Regions from separate parts of the Marinobacterium iners genome, predicted to be linked through region 3. Evidence: predicted binding sites of a transcription regulator. Region 3 holds the regulator's gene; each other region holds the start of a gene.
The links. The regulator FNR, encoded in region 3, switches genes on or off when oxygen is low (the NO sensors DNR and NnrR bind a similar motif). The targets are predictions, from matches to a motif close to TTGATNTANATCAA.
Positions count from the first base shown of each region.

Region 1: the regulator FNR is predicted to act here: its motif matches at 2,698-2,711, upstream of nifJ (pyruvate:ferredoxin (flavodoxin) oxidoreductase).
Region 2: the regulator FNR is predicted to act here: its motif matches at 2,802-2,815, upstream of CFI10_RS06425 (biliverdin-producing heme oxygenase).

Region 1 is NZ_CP022297.1:3,206,306-3,210,624, forward strand. Features, by position in the region: gene nifJ (pyruvate:ferredoxin (flavodoxin) oxidoreductase) at 1-2,637, opposite strand, end outside; gene CFI10_RS15420 (CBS domain-containing protein) at 2,766-3,356, opposite strand; gene CFI10_RS15425 (hypothetical protein) at 3,409-3,789, opposite strand; gene CFI10_RS15430 (hypothetical protein) at 3,836-4,255, opposite strand.
Region 2 is NZ_CP022297.1:1,322,564-1,326,882, reverse strand. Features, by position in the region: gene mraZ (division/cell wall cluster transcriptional repressor MraZ) at 1-110, opposite strand, end outside; gene CFI10_RS06435 (GGDEF domain-containing protein) at 419-1,951, opposite strand; gene CFI10_RS06430 (type 1 glutamine amidotransferase domain-containing protein) at 1,991-2,674, opposite strand; gene CFI10_RS06425 (biliverdin-producing heme oxygenase) at 2,925-3,536, shown strand; gene CFI10_RS06420 (EAL domain-containing protein) at 3,520-4,319, shown strand, end outside.
Region 3 is NZ_CP022297.1:2,229,113-2,233,431, forward strand. Features, by position in the region: gene CFI10_RS10710 (heavy metal translocating P-type ATPase) at 1-176, shown strand, start outside; gene ccoS (cbb3-type cytochrome oxidase assembly protein CcoS) at 176-391, shown strand; gene CFI10_RS10720 (sulfite exporter TauE/SafE family protein) at 394-1,062, shown strand; gene hemN (oxygen-independent coproporphyrinogen III oxidase) at 1,132-2,523, shown strand; gene fnr (fumarate/nitrate reduction transcriptional regulator Fnr) at 2,630-3,406, shown strand; gene CFI10_RS10735 (adenine phosphoribosyltransferase) at 3,637-4,179, shown strand; gene CFI10_RS10740 (recombination-associated protein RdgC) at 4,259-4,319, shown strand, end outside.

The sequences.
Region 1 (4,319 bases), 980 kb from region 3:
CCCTTCCGCGTTCATCGTCCAGGGAGTAGTCGGCAGGTTGCCGCCATAAATAGACGAACAGCCAGTTGCGTTGGCAACCAGCATGTGATCACCGAACAGTTGGCTGAGCAGCCGAATGTAAGGCGTCTCACCACAGCCGGAGCAGGCGCCACTGAACTCGAACAGCGGCTGCATCAGCATGGATCCTTTCATGGTGCTGGCCTTGAGCCCGGTACGGTCAAACTCCGGCAGCTGGCGGAAAAACTCCCAGTTAGCCCGTTCACGTACCAGGATATCGTCCTTGGGAACCATGTTCAGCGCCTTGCGGCTCTGGTTCGATTTGTCATGAATTGGGCATATCTCGACACAGAGGGTACAGCCAGTGCAATCATCAGGCGAGACCTGATATCTGATCAATGTACCCTCAGGGAAGTCTTTCGCGCCTTTGATTGGCACTGCCTTGAAGCCTTCGGGCGCCCCTTTCAGCAGCGTTTCGGGGAACGCCTTGGAACGGATCACCGAGTGCGGGCAAACGAAGACGCACTTGCCGCAGTGGGTACAGAGCTCCTCTTCCCATTGCGGCAACTCAAGTGCCAGATCCCGCTTTTCATAGGCCGCCGTGCCACTGGGCCAGGTACCGTCGATGGGCATCCGGCTGACCGGTACCCTGTCGCCGCGCCCAGAAATCAACTCTGCCGTGACTTCGCGCACAAAAGCAGTCGCGTCAGCAGCATTCACTTGGTGCATCGGTATCAGGCTCTGTGCCTGATCCGGCACGTCAAAGGGCTGCAAATGTGCCAGCGCATTGTCGATGGCTGCAATATTCATCTGTGCAATACGCGCGCTGCGCTTGCCGTAGGTGGACTCAACAGCGGCTTTCACCTGCGCAATCGCCTCATCTCTAGGCAGAATATCGGTCAGCGCAAAAAAGCAGGTCTGCATGATGGTATTGATGCGTTTGCCAAGCCCGACATCAGCCGCCACTTGATAGGCATCGATCAGCCAAACCTTCAGCTGCCTGTCGATCATCTGCCGCTGCACCGGCTGCGGCAGCGACTGCCAGAAAACCTCTCCCGTCAGAGGCGTATTGATCAGCACGGTGGCTTTCGGTTTTGCCTTTTCCAGCATCGGATAGCGACCCAGAAAAACGGGCTGATGACAGCCAACAAAATCAGCCTCACCGCTTTGAACCTCGTAGGCCGAGCGTATTGGCTCAGGACCAAAACGCAGATGCGAGACGGTGACCGCACCGGATTTCTTCGAATCGTAGACAAAGTGCCCCTGCGCAAACCGACCTGGCTTTTCTCCGATAATGCGAATGCTGTTCTTGTTGGCGGATACCGTTCCGTCTGCTCCCAGGCCGTAAAAAACGGCCTGCACCTGCTGTCTCGCGGCACGGTTGCGAAAGCTTTCATCCCAACGCAGGCTCAGGCGCGTGACATCGTCGTCAATACCGATGGTAAATTCACGCTTGCCTTCCGGGCGGGCCAGATGGTCGAACACCGCCTTGACCATGCCGGGAGTAAACTCCTTTGATGACAGGCCAAAGCGCCCACCCAGAATGCGCGGCAGTCCAGTGCCCCGCCAGGCATCTTCGCTGCAGGCGTTGAAAACAGCTGTGGTGATATCCTTGAGCAGCGGCTCGCCATCCGAGCCAGGCTCCTTGGTGCGATCCAGCACCGCAATGGCACGCACAGTGTCCGGCAGCTGTTGCAGCAGCCGCTCAGAGGCAAAAGGCCGGAACAGGCGTACGTTCAGCAGCCCAACCTTTTCGCCTTCGGCATTGAGATGTTCTACGGTTTCAACCACCGTCTGGCTGGCTGATCCCATCACCACAACGACCCGTTCGGCATCGTTGGCTCCGCTGTACTCATACAGCGAATATTGGCGGCCCGTAACCGCTGCAAAGCGATCCATTGCGTTTTGCACAATGGCCGGAAAGGCGTCGTAATAGGGGTTACACGCTTCGCGTGACTGAAAAAAGAGATCCGGGTTTTGTGAGGTGCCGCGAATAAAGGGGTGCTCGGGAGACAGTGCTCGGTCACGGCAGGCCCTGATCAAACCGGGATCGATCAGCTGCTGCAGCTGGGCCGTTGTAACCAGCTCTACCTTGCTGATTTCGTGGCTGGTACGAAAGCCATCGAAGAAGTGCAGCACCGGCACCCGCCCTTCCAGCGTGGCCATCTCGGCAATGGTGGCAATATCCATCACCTCTTGCGCATTGCCTGAAGCCAGGATAGCAAAGCCAGTGGTGCGTGCAGCCATCACATCGCTGTGGTCACAGAAAATTGACAGTGCGTGAGTTGCCACCGAGCGCGCCGCAATATGAAACACCGTCGGCGTCAGCTCACCGGCAATCTTGAACATGTTGGGGATTTTCAGCAGCAGCCCCTGCGAGGCGGTGAAGGTGCAGGTTTTGGCTCCGGCCTGAAGTGAACCGTGTACGGCACCAGCGGCACCGGCTTCGCTCTGCAGCTCAATCACTTCCGGCACACTGCCCCAGAGATTGGGGCGCCCCGCATTGCTCCAGCTGTCAGCCAGCTCACCCATCACCGAAGCCGGCGTTATCGGATAGATGGCGATGACATCATTGAGCTGGTGGGCGATGGTGGCAGCTGCTTCGTTGCCATCCATCATCCGTGTTTCTGACCTGGCCATGCCCAACTCCTGTTATCCGGGATTAAGCGTTCAGTATGGCAGATCCTGCAGTAGCCGAGATTGACCTGTGCCAACCTCAGCCACGCTCATTCAACGCCCCGTGAACTTAGGGTCCGTTAACAAAGGGATCAAACGGACTCTCCACGACCGAAAAGCACATCCACAAGATCGCGGAAACTGGACGCCTGAAGATTGATTTCGACCGGCACCTGCAAACGACGGGCAATTTCACTGGCAGAAATAATGCCGCAGATCTCCTGTGACTCCGGGTCAACCACCAGCATGTGCATGCTACCTTCATGACGCAGCGTCTTGAGCAGATCGCCGATGGTACCCTGTTGCAGGGCTGAAAATGGCACTCCGCGCAGCTTGTCACGACTGACCATCACGTCCTTGATACTCAGGTCCTCACGCTTGAGGCCCAGGCTGGTAGCTTGGCTGAGCACCTTGCGACTTTCCAGATCGATCACGGTCAGGATGCCGCGGAAAGCCTTGCTGCTGTCGGTGACGATGACCGAACGCACATGCACCTTGCGCATCGCCTGGGTGGCATCACTGATGCTTTCGGTCAGATTCATGGTCAGTGGTGGTGTTTGACGAAAATCGGTCATCACCAGTTGTGCCGGTGAATCCAGGTTGGTGATGGCGTGATCTGCACCTTCAGCAAGGCGGGTGTAGTCCTCAAGACCGATGGTTTTCAGCTCATGGTAGTTCTTCATGTTCTTTTCCTCGCGCTGTACCAGCGCTCCGTTCGGTAATCCAGATCGGCCTCTAGCCGATAGTGTTATGGCTGCCACAAAAGCAGGCGAACGGCGGTGCGCGTGACCGGTAAGAAGCCTCAAAGGTTGATTCCCTTTGATCAGCTATTTCGTCGAGGCAAGGAGCAGGCAGGCTGTCACAGGAGGTGTGTAATGGCTGCGGCAGAAACAAATCGGTGTCAGTCTGGGTGTTATCCAGCAGCAAGTCGGTACTGATGACGGCAAGGCTTTCGTCTCCCGGTTTGGGGACTGCACCGCCCTCAAAACCGTAAAACAGCAATACTGCCAAAAGAAACAGAACAGTCGGCTTTCCGATCGTTCTTGCCGAAGGCATCTCGGCAACATGAAACCAACAGGCAAATTTTGATCGCAACGGATCAACCTCAACAGACAAAGGTGTCAAATTCAGGATAGGCCTGTCAGCTTGAGTGTCAATAGGGTTACCCCTGAATAACACGCCCGCGGTACACCATCAGTGGGGTTCTGGACCCATCCGGCGCTGCCACAGAGTCGGTCGGCTCGTCCTCTTCAACGAGCGGATGTGCAACAGCCGGCGTGTCGCGATACCCCAGGCGTTCCAGCAACTGCTCCGCCTGGTCAGGCAACAGGGTTTCCAGCAGTGGATAGATCAGCTCGGGTGTAAAGGAAAAACGCAGTGGTGCCAGACTGGCCAGCTGAGCCACTGCGTTTTCATTGTGCAGCCCATTATATGCAACACCCAGCAGTTGCCCCTTGGACAGCACAACCTGAGCCGCATGGTTATCTGCACTGACCACAAACAGGGTGCCTGTTGCCCGCAGTTGAACAAGTTCAAAGAGTTGCGCTGTCAGTCCACCGAAATCAGCCGCAAGTGTGCCCATGGTCGCCTCCGTTTATCCATGACCGCTAACTTTACTCGGATACAGAAGGACTCAAGCAAGAAAC
Region 2 (4,319 bases), 910 kb from region 3:
GTCACCACCATACGGCCTTCGCAATGGGCGTGTACCGACTCGCGATAGCGTGCCGGAAGCGCCATTCGGCCCTTGGCATCGAGATTGATCGGATTGACTCCGCGGAACATGACGCCCACTGTCTTTCCCCAAATAGCCCACTTTTAACCACTTTTTCCCACTACGCGACACTATAGGTAGTAAGCACAGCAGATGCAAGGTGGAAAAGAGGTGAAAAAGGTGTGGTTTTCAGTTGGACTTGAGCTGCCCCCTGCCAGATTGGAAATGGCCACAACCCATGCAGCATGCGACCTGCACGGGAAGTTGATAGAAAACATGGAGTTGAAGGTTTGCAGGTGGAGTGGGCGTGAAAGCGCAAGTGGGAGGGCGGCAACAATTGATCACAAACTACAGGAGATATGCAGCCAGACAACCGGATTCAGTGCATCACAACCCTGTTTCTGCCATTGCTTTTGGCAGCGTACAGGTTGCTGTCTGCACGACCAAACAGGGACTCGCCTGAATCGTCAGACATGACCTCTGCCACACCAATTGAGACTGTGATGCGCACCGGGCGACTCTGGAAATTGAACGGGCTTTGCTCAACGGCCTTGCGCACTTTCTCAGCCGCCTGGTGGGCGGATTTCCCACCGGTTGACGGCATCAGGATGACAAACTCTTCGCCGCCAAAGCGAGCAACAAAATCGACTCCGCGCAGGCTGCTGCGCAACACTTTGGCCATCAGCCGCAGCACCTTGTCGCCCGCTAGATGACCATACTGATCGTTAATGCTCTTGAAAAAATCGATATCGGCAACACAAAGAGAGAAAGGCGAACCGTAGCGCTGATAGCGCGCCATTTCATTCGCAAGCTGCTGGTCATAGGCAAACCGATTCGCCAACCCCGTGAGAGGATCGGTACGCGACTTCATATGTGCCTCTTCAGCACTCCTGCGGAACCCGGCAGCCTTCAGCTCCATCTCATCAAGGCGACTCAGCAGATTCTGCCGTTCCTGCTGCAGCTCGGCAATATGCTGATTTTCCGCTTTTTTGTGAGTATCCACTGCTTTTATCAGACTTGCCAGCTGAGTACTGACGGCCATTTTCAACTCGTTAATATCACTGGTCTGCTTGACCGCCTGACTGATTTTATGGACATCGTAGCGTACTGTCTGATCCAGCAGGTTGTTGCGTTGAAGCTTGACCGCATCCGCCGTTTCCGCCTTGTCCAGAAAACTGCGCAGATAGGCCAACTGCTCACTCAGGCCCACAAGGTAGGCCTGAATATCCTCTCCTGCATTACCACCACAGGCCCGCGCCAACACTGATACTTTCTCAAGGCACTGTTCCAGCTCTTCCGGACCAGGCCCGGCCTCCAGGCAGCTGATCAGCTCATGCGTGCTCGCTAGGTACTGAGCGGGCACATTGAACAACTGAATCAGCTCCAGCAATCGCTGGGCCATACGTTTACTGATTACGTCATTTGGCTGTGCCAGATCGTCAGCGCTGACAACACCGGCATCAGAGCGACTGTTCTGCCTCTGAAAGGTCAGAAGCGTATCAATCAGCCCCGGTAACTGCTGCATGTTGTCGGCCGTACCGGCTAGCTTTTGTTTCACGTCAACCAGAGCCCCTGCCTGGTTTTCAGTCGTACCCTGCAACAACAGCACCCATTCATCGATGCGCTTTATCAGCTGCCGGGCCTTCTGTGCCCGAGCTTCATCTATGAGACGGACATGCTTTTCGGTTTTGCGCAGCAGCTCTGGCACTGTGTCCAACCTACCAGACTGCAACTCGGCCGCCAGCGACGCCAGCAACCGGTCCAGTTCAGCTGATTCGCCATGTACCGCAAGATCAAACTGAGAGGCCAGATTACGAAGGCACTCAACCGCCTGCGAACACTGCTGCTCGTGTTGCTCCACCTCAAGTGCCAACGCTCTGTACTTCCCGCGCCAGTCGACCTTGTCTGTCATCGTAAAATCTCCATATTCTCTGAGGCGGAACAGTTCAAATCAGGCGCTCGCAAGCAGTTTCAGAAGTGCCGCAGCCGATGCATCCGAAGACGCCGGGTTTTGCCCCGTCACCAACAGACCATCCACCACTACATGGCATTCCCAGTCGTTAGCGCGTTCATAGCGACCACCCTTGTCCTTGAGCATATCTTCAACCAGAAATGGCACAATATCCGTCAACTGCACCGCCGCTTCTTCGGAATTGCTGAAACCAGTCACCGTTTTGCCCTTTACCAAGGGCACACCATCAGCTCCGGTTACATGCCGTAAGACAGCCGGCGCATGACATACCGCACCAATCGGTTTCTTTTGCTCAGCGAACGCCCTGATCAGGTTGATGGAGTACGAGTCTTCGGCCAGATCCCACAATGGACCGTGACCACCCGGGTAAAAGATGGCGTCAAAGTCTCCGGCACTCACCCGTGACAGGGGGATGGTATTGGCCAGCGCCTGTTTCGCTTCACTGTCCTGATTAAAGCGCTCGGTTGCAGCCGTCTGCGCATCGGGCACAGTGCTGTTAGGGTCGACCGGGGGCTGACCGCCCTGGGGGGATGCCAGTGTGATATCTGCTCCGGCATCGCGAAACACGTAGTACGGCGCCGCGAACTCTTCCAGCCAGAAACCTGTCTTGTGCCCCGTGTCGCCCATCTTGTCGTGTGAAGTAAGCACCATCAGTATGTTCATTTCGACCTCCTGTTTTGGTATGTCGCACCCCATACGCTACAGACACTATGCTGGATCCAGCCCTGTGTGACAAACGCCTGTTTTGAAAAACGCGAACGCTACTCTGCACGGACGTTGATATCGGGTCTTGACTCACGTCACAACCGGCAACCGGAATACTCTATTTGACCGCACAACCTTCATGACATCAAATTGCGACGGCGGTATCCTTTACCAATATTCAAGAGAATGCAAAGGGCAGGGTTTCACAATGTCACAGACAACACAGCCCCCATCCCTTCACCAGCAGCTGCGGCAGGCAACACACGCGGCGCATGTGCGTCTGAACCACCACCCTCTTTTGAGTCGAATGACCCGGCCCACGCTCGATATTGAGACCTATACCCTTATTCTGCAGGCCTACTGGAGCTTCTATCAGACAGCGGAAGCCCATATCCGCAACTGCCTTGCCAGTGGCATGGCCGACTTCAACTATAGCGACCGCTACAAGACTGAATGGCTGAAACAGGATCTTGCTCACTTCGGACTCACACCCGGCGTGGATGGCTGCTGCCCTTTCACGGTTGAACTTGCCATACCAATGAACAGACCCGAGCTGGTGGGCATGATGTACCCCCTGGAGGGATCAACCCTGGGCGGCCGCGTTATCAGCCGGCATCTGATGCATAACCTGGGTATCAACGACGCCAATGGCGGGCGCTTTTTCAGCGGCTACGGTCACAATATCGAACAGCTGTGGACGCAGTTCATCCAATTCGCAGAGCGCTCGCCACAATCCAGACAGGAGCGTACACAGGCCTGCGATTACGCCATTTATCTTTTTGAAACACTTGAGGCATTTCTCGATGTCCATGTCTCCTGATTGCAGCAACACAGAGCAAGAAACCGTTTTACAGCAAGCTCTCCAGCACTGCGAACGCGAGCCTATCCATCAGGTTGGCTCTATTCAGCCCAACGGCGTTCTGCTGGCACTGGATGAAAACTTTATCATCCGCTATTGCAGTGAGAACGCTGATGCCATCTTTTCACGCCCCTGGCATGAACTGCTGGGAGAAACCTTTACAGCTTTTGTGAGCGAGTCTGATATTGAGCAGATTCAATCACTGAAAGGACTCGGAGACTGGCGCTCTTCCGCGGTGGTACAACTCACCATTAAAAGCTCCGACTGCCCGATTATACGTGATGCCGCCATTTCGTTTAACGCGCCCTATTGGCTGATTGAACTGGAAGCGACCGCACCGGACCAGAGCGAACTTTTCAGTCAAATGTTCGTACCCACCCGAGATCTCCTGTGGCAGCTGGATGCCGAGCAGAACCTGCAACACTACACCCACAAAGTCGCAGAACTGGTTCGCCTAGCCACCGGCTATGATCGCGTGATGATGTACCAATTCGACAGTAACTGGGATGGAGAGGTGATAGCGGAAAGCCGTTCAGAGCTTACCCGAAGCTACCTGGGCAACCGCTTCCCTGCCTCTGACATCCCCGCTCAGGCCAGGGCCCTGTATACCCGCAATCTGACTCGCGTTATTGCCGACGTGAATGCACCCTCATCTCAAGTCCAGGCTGAAAGCAAAAATGCTCCAAGTGCTCGGCTTGACCTGACCTACTCGGCCTACCGTTCACTTTCGCCCGTGCACCTTGA
Region 3 (4,319 bases):
GCTGGGCGCTGCTTTACAACCTTCTTGCCCTGCCCGCTGCAGCCGCCGGCCTGGTGCCACCCTACTGGGCCGCGATCGGCATGTCCGCCAGCTCGCTGGTAGTGGTCGGCAATGCGATGCGACTGAGTCGCCGCCACGTCGTGGCTCAGCCAACCAATGAGGGAGCGGAACGTTAATGGATATTGTTATCCTGTTAATACCCATCGCGATCATTCTGGCAGGTTTTGCGATCTGGGCATTCTTTTGGAGTGTGAACAGTGGTCAATTTGATGACCTTGAGTCACCGGCTCATCGTATCCTCTATGATGATGACGAAGACCTTATTCCCGAGGATGCACGACAGAAAAAGGATAATCCCGAGCCGGAAAACCAGGATCAGGATACCCGTTGAGCATGCCTGAACCCGCCCTTCTTGCTTCCGCCCTGTTGTTTGGCCTCGCCGGCAGCACTCACTGTATCGGAATGTGCGGCGGAATCGCCGGCAGTCTGGCCATGAGCGGCGGTGCGCGAGTCCTTCGCTTTCAACTGGCCTACAATCTTGGTCGCCTGTTCAGTTATGCCCTTGCGGGTGCCTTGATCGGTCAGCTGGGCCAGCTGTTTACTCAAACGGCTGAGCTTACATTGATTCTGCGTAGCGTTGCTGCGCTCATCATGGTTGTGATGGGTTTATACATTGCCGGCTGGTGGCAGGGCGCGGCCTATCTGGAACGAGCCGGAGGTGTTGTTTGGCGCCGGTTACAGCCTTTCACCCACACCCTGCTGCCCGCCGACACCCTGCCCAAGGCGCTGCTCCTGGGCGCACTCTGGGGTTGGTTGCCGTGCGGTCTGGTCTATACGACTCTGCTCTGGGCCGGTACGGTGAGCAACAACAGCCTCACCAGTGCGAGCCTGATGCTGGTATTCGGTGCCGGTACTCTACCTGCTCTACTCACATCGGCGCTCCTGGCACGCCAATTGAAACAGTTATTACAACGCAGTGGTGTAAGACAGGGGGCGGGGCTTTTGGTAATTCTGTTTGGTCTGGCAACCCTGCCATGGACCGGCCTGTTGCACCCGCATTGATATCCATCAACAACCGCCCGGTCACTCTTCCCTATAATGCCCGGCCGGCCAACAAATAGAGGTACTGAGGTGAACAACCAGACAACCATCAGTTGGGATATGGACCTGATCAAGCGTTATGACCTGTCCGGCCCCCGCTACACCTCGTACCCGACTGCGATCCAGTTCGATTCCGGCCTGAGCCCCGAGAAGTTGATCGAAACCGGGCGCTCCACAAGTGACCCTCATGCACCCTTGTCGCTGTATGTGCATATCCCTTTTTGTGCTCACGTTTGCTACTACTGCGCCTGTAACAAGGTGATCACCCGCAACCGCAAGAAAGCTCAGCCCTATCTTGATACTGTTTATCGTGAAATGGCAAAGCTGTCACAGTGGTACCGTGGAGACCGGCAGGTAAATCAGCTGCATTGGGGTGGTGGTACCCCGACGTTTATCAGCGATGATCAAATGCGTGAGCTGATGCAGGCACTGCGCAGCAATTTCAATTTGCGTGATGACGACAAGGGCGACTATTCAATTGAGATTGATCCGCGTGAAGCCAGTGACCAGACTCTGGAGGTTTTGCGCGAGATCGGCTTCAACCGTATCAGTCTTGGTGTACAGGATGTGGATGCACGGGTACAGGAGGCGGTCAATCGCGTCCAGCCCACCGAGATGACCGCGCGCGTACTGCAACGCTCGCGTGAACTGGGATTCAAATCGATCAACATGGACCTGATCTACGGCCTGCCGCATCAAAGCGAAGAAAGCTTTGCCGATACCCTCGACACCGTCATTGCCATGAGCCCTGACCGCCTGTCAGTGTTCAACTATGCGCACCTGCCGGATCGATTCCGCTCACAGAAACACATTCGTGCTGAAGACTTGCCCAGCCCCGAGACCAAGCTCAACATACTGCAAAACAGTATCAATCGCCTGCTTGAGGCCGGTTACGTTTATATAGGCATGGACCATTTCGCCAAGCCCGATGATGAACTGGCCCTCGCCCAGGCGGAAGGCAAGCTTCATCGCAACTTTCAAGGTTACACCACCCATTCCGATTGTGACCTGGTTGCCATGGGCGTATCAGCCATCAGTCAGATTGGCGATGTCTATTATCAGAACGAGCATGATATTGCCGCCTACAGTCAGGCCGTTGCTCAGCAGCAACATGCCGTCAAGCGCGGTGTAACACTGAGCCGTGATGATCATATTCGCCGCGCGGTCATTACTGAGTTGATCTGTCAATTTGAACTGGATGTTGCGGCCGTCGAGCAGCGCTTTGATATTCAGTTTGGCGATTATTTCAATGCCGAGCAGGCTGAACTGCAGCAGTTCAGTACTGATGGCTTGATCGAGTTGTCATCCAGTCGCATTCGCGTGACTGCAGCAGGCCGCCTTCTGATAAGACGCATCTGTATGGCGTTCGATGCCTATATACCGAAACATGAAGCCACACGGAGTTTCTCGCGTATCATCTAAAGTCGAGGCCCGTTAACCGGGCCCGGCGCTTCACCCTCTGGGGTAAATGTTACATAATGCGGGAAAGCACTCGCAGCGTGACGAACCCAACAATAAGGATGACCCCATGGCCGACTGGAAATCTCAAGGAAAGCTTCACAGCCTGCAACAGGTCCATTGCAAGACCTGCAGCCTGAGCTCACTCTGTCTTCCGGTATCGCTTGACCTGACCGAGATCGACCGACTCGATGATATTATCGAGAAAAGCCGCCCGCTCAAGAAAGGTGAACACCTGTTCCATCAGGGTGAACCCTTCAGCTCCGTGTATGCCCTTCGGGCCGGCACAATCAAGAGCTACACGCTCACCAATGAGGGTGAAGAGCAGATCACCGGCTTTTATTTCCCGGGCGAACTGGTCGGCCTGAGTGGATTTGATGCCGAAACCTATCCCATGTCAGCCAAGGTACTGGAAACCACGACCGTCTGTGAGATCCCCTTTGAACGTCTGGATGAGCTTTCAGGCCAACTGCCCGAACTGCGCCGTCAGATGCTGCGCAGCATGAGCAAGGAACTGCGAGATGATCAGCAAATGATGCTGTTGCTGTCGAAGAAAAATGCAGAACAACGCGTGGCAACCTTTCTTCTCAAATTGTCTCAGCGCTTCAAGGCACGCGGGTACTCTGCATCCAACTTCCGTCTGTCGATGTCACGTAACGAGATCGGCAACTATCTGGGCCTGGCCGTGGAAACCGTCAGCCGCATCTTTACGCGCTTTCAAAAGATGGACCTGATGCAAGTGGACGGCAAGGAAGTGGAGCTGACCAACCTGGACGAAATGTATCGTTTGTCTGGCGAGGCACGCCAAGGTGAATGCTCCCAGCATCAGGAAAACCAGACCAGCTGACACCATGACGGGGAAGCTGCCAACATTACCAAGCCCATCCATACGGTTGGCGGTTTATAACCGGGGCCAGTATCACGCCAATAAAAAAGGCATGGCTTCTTTCGAAGCCATGCCTCAAGTTGCACAATGAAGTAGCCATCTCAATGTGTAACCCAACGAAGCCATTACACCCTTAATCCGCCCTCGCAGCATTGAGTTATGTCAATTGAGCGCCTAACCGGGAGATATTTATGTCCTACGATGAGTTTTATGTGAAGTCTGTCATCCGTTCACTGCAGGACTGGCCCGAACCCGGTGTAACCTTTCGCGATGTAACTCCCATTTTCAAAGACCCCAAAGCGATGCGTATGGTGTCGGATGCGTTCATCCAGCGTTATATCGACAGCGATATTACGCATATCGCCTGTATTGACGCTCGTGGCTTCTTGTTTGGCGCGATCCTGGCGCACCAGCTCAACCTGCCGCTGGTACTGGTACGCAAAAAAGGCAAGCTGCCGGGCGAAACCATTCATCAGGAATATACGCTGGAGTACGGTACCGCCGCAGTTGAAATGCAGATTGACTCGGTTGAGTCCGGTGACCGCGTACTTCTGTTCGATGACCTGATTGCTACCGGCGGCACCATTTTGGCCGCCTGCACCCTGATCAAGAAGCTTGGCGCGGAGGTTATCGAGGCCGCCGCCCTGATCGATCTGCCGGACCTGCAGGGCTCAACCCGCATTCAGGAACTGGGCATCCCCGTTTACTCCCTGCTCGCCTACGAAGGCTGCTAAGCTTCCCATCTGATGCACCGGGTACGCCTGCCCGGTGCACACTGTTATACTTCACCCCTTTTGCACCTCTGGAGAGTCCATGCTCTGGTTCCGTAATGCCATTGTCTATCGCTTTGAACCCACCCCGGGGTTTACCCCTG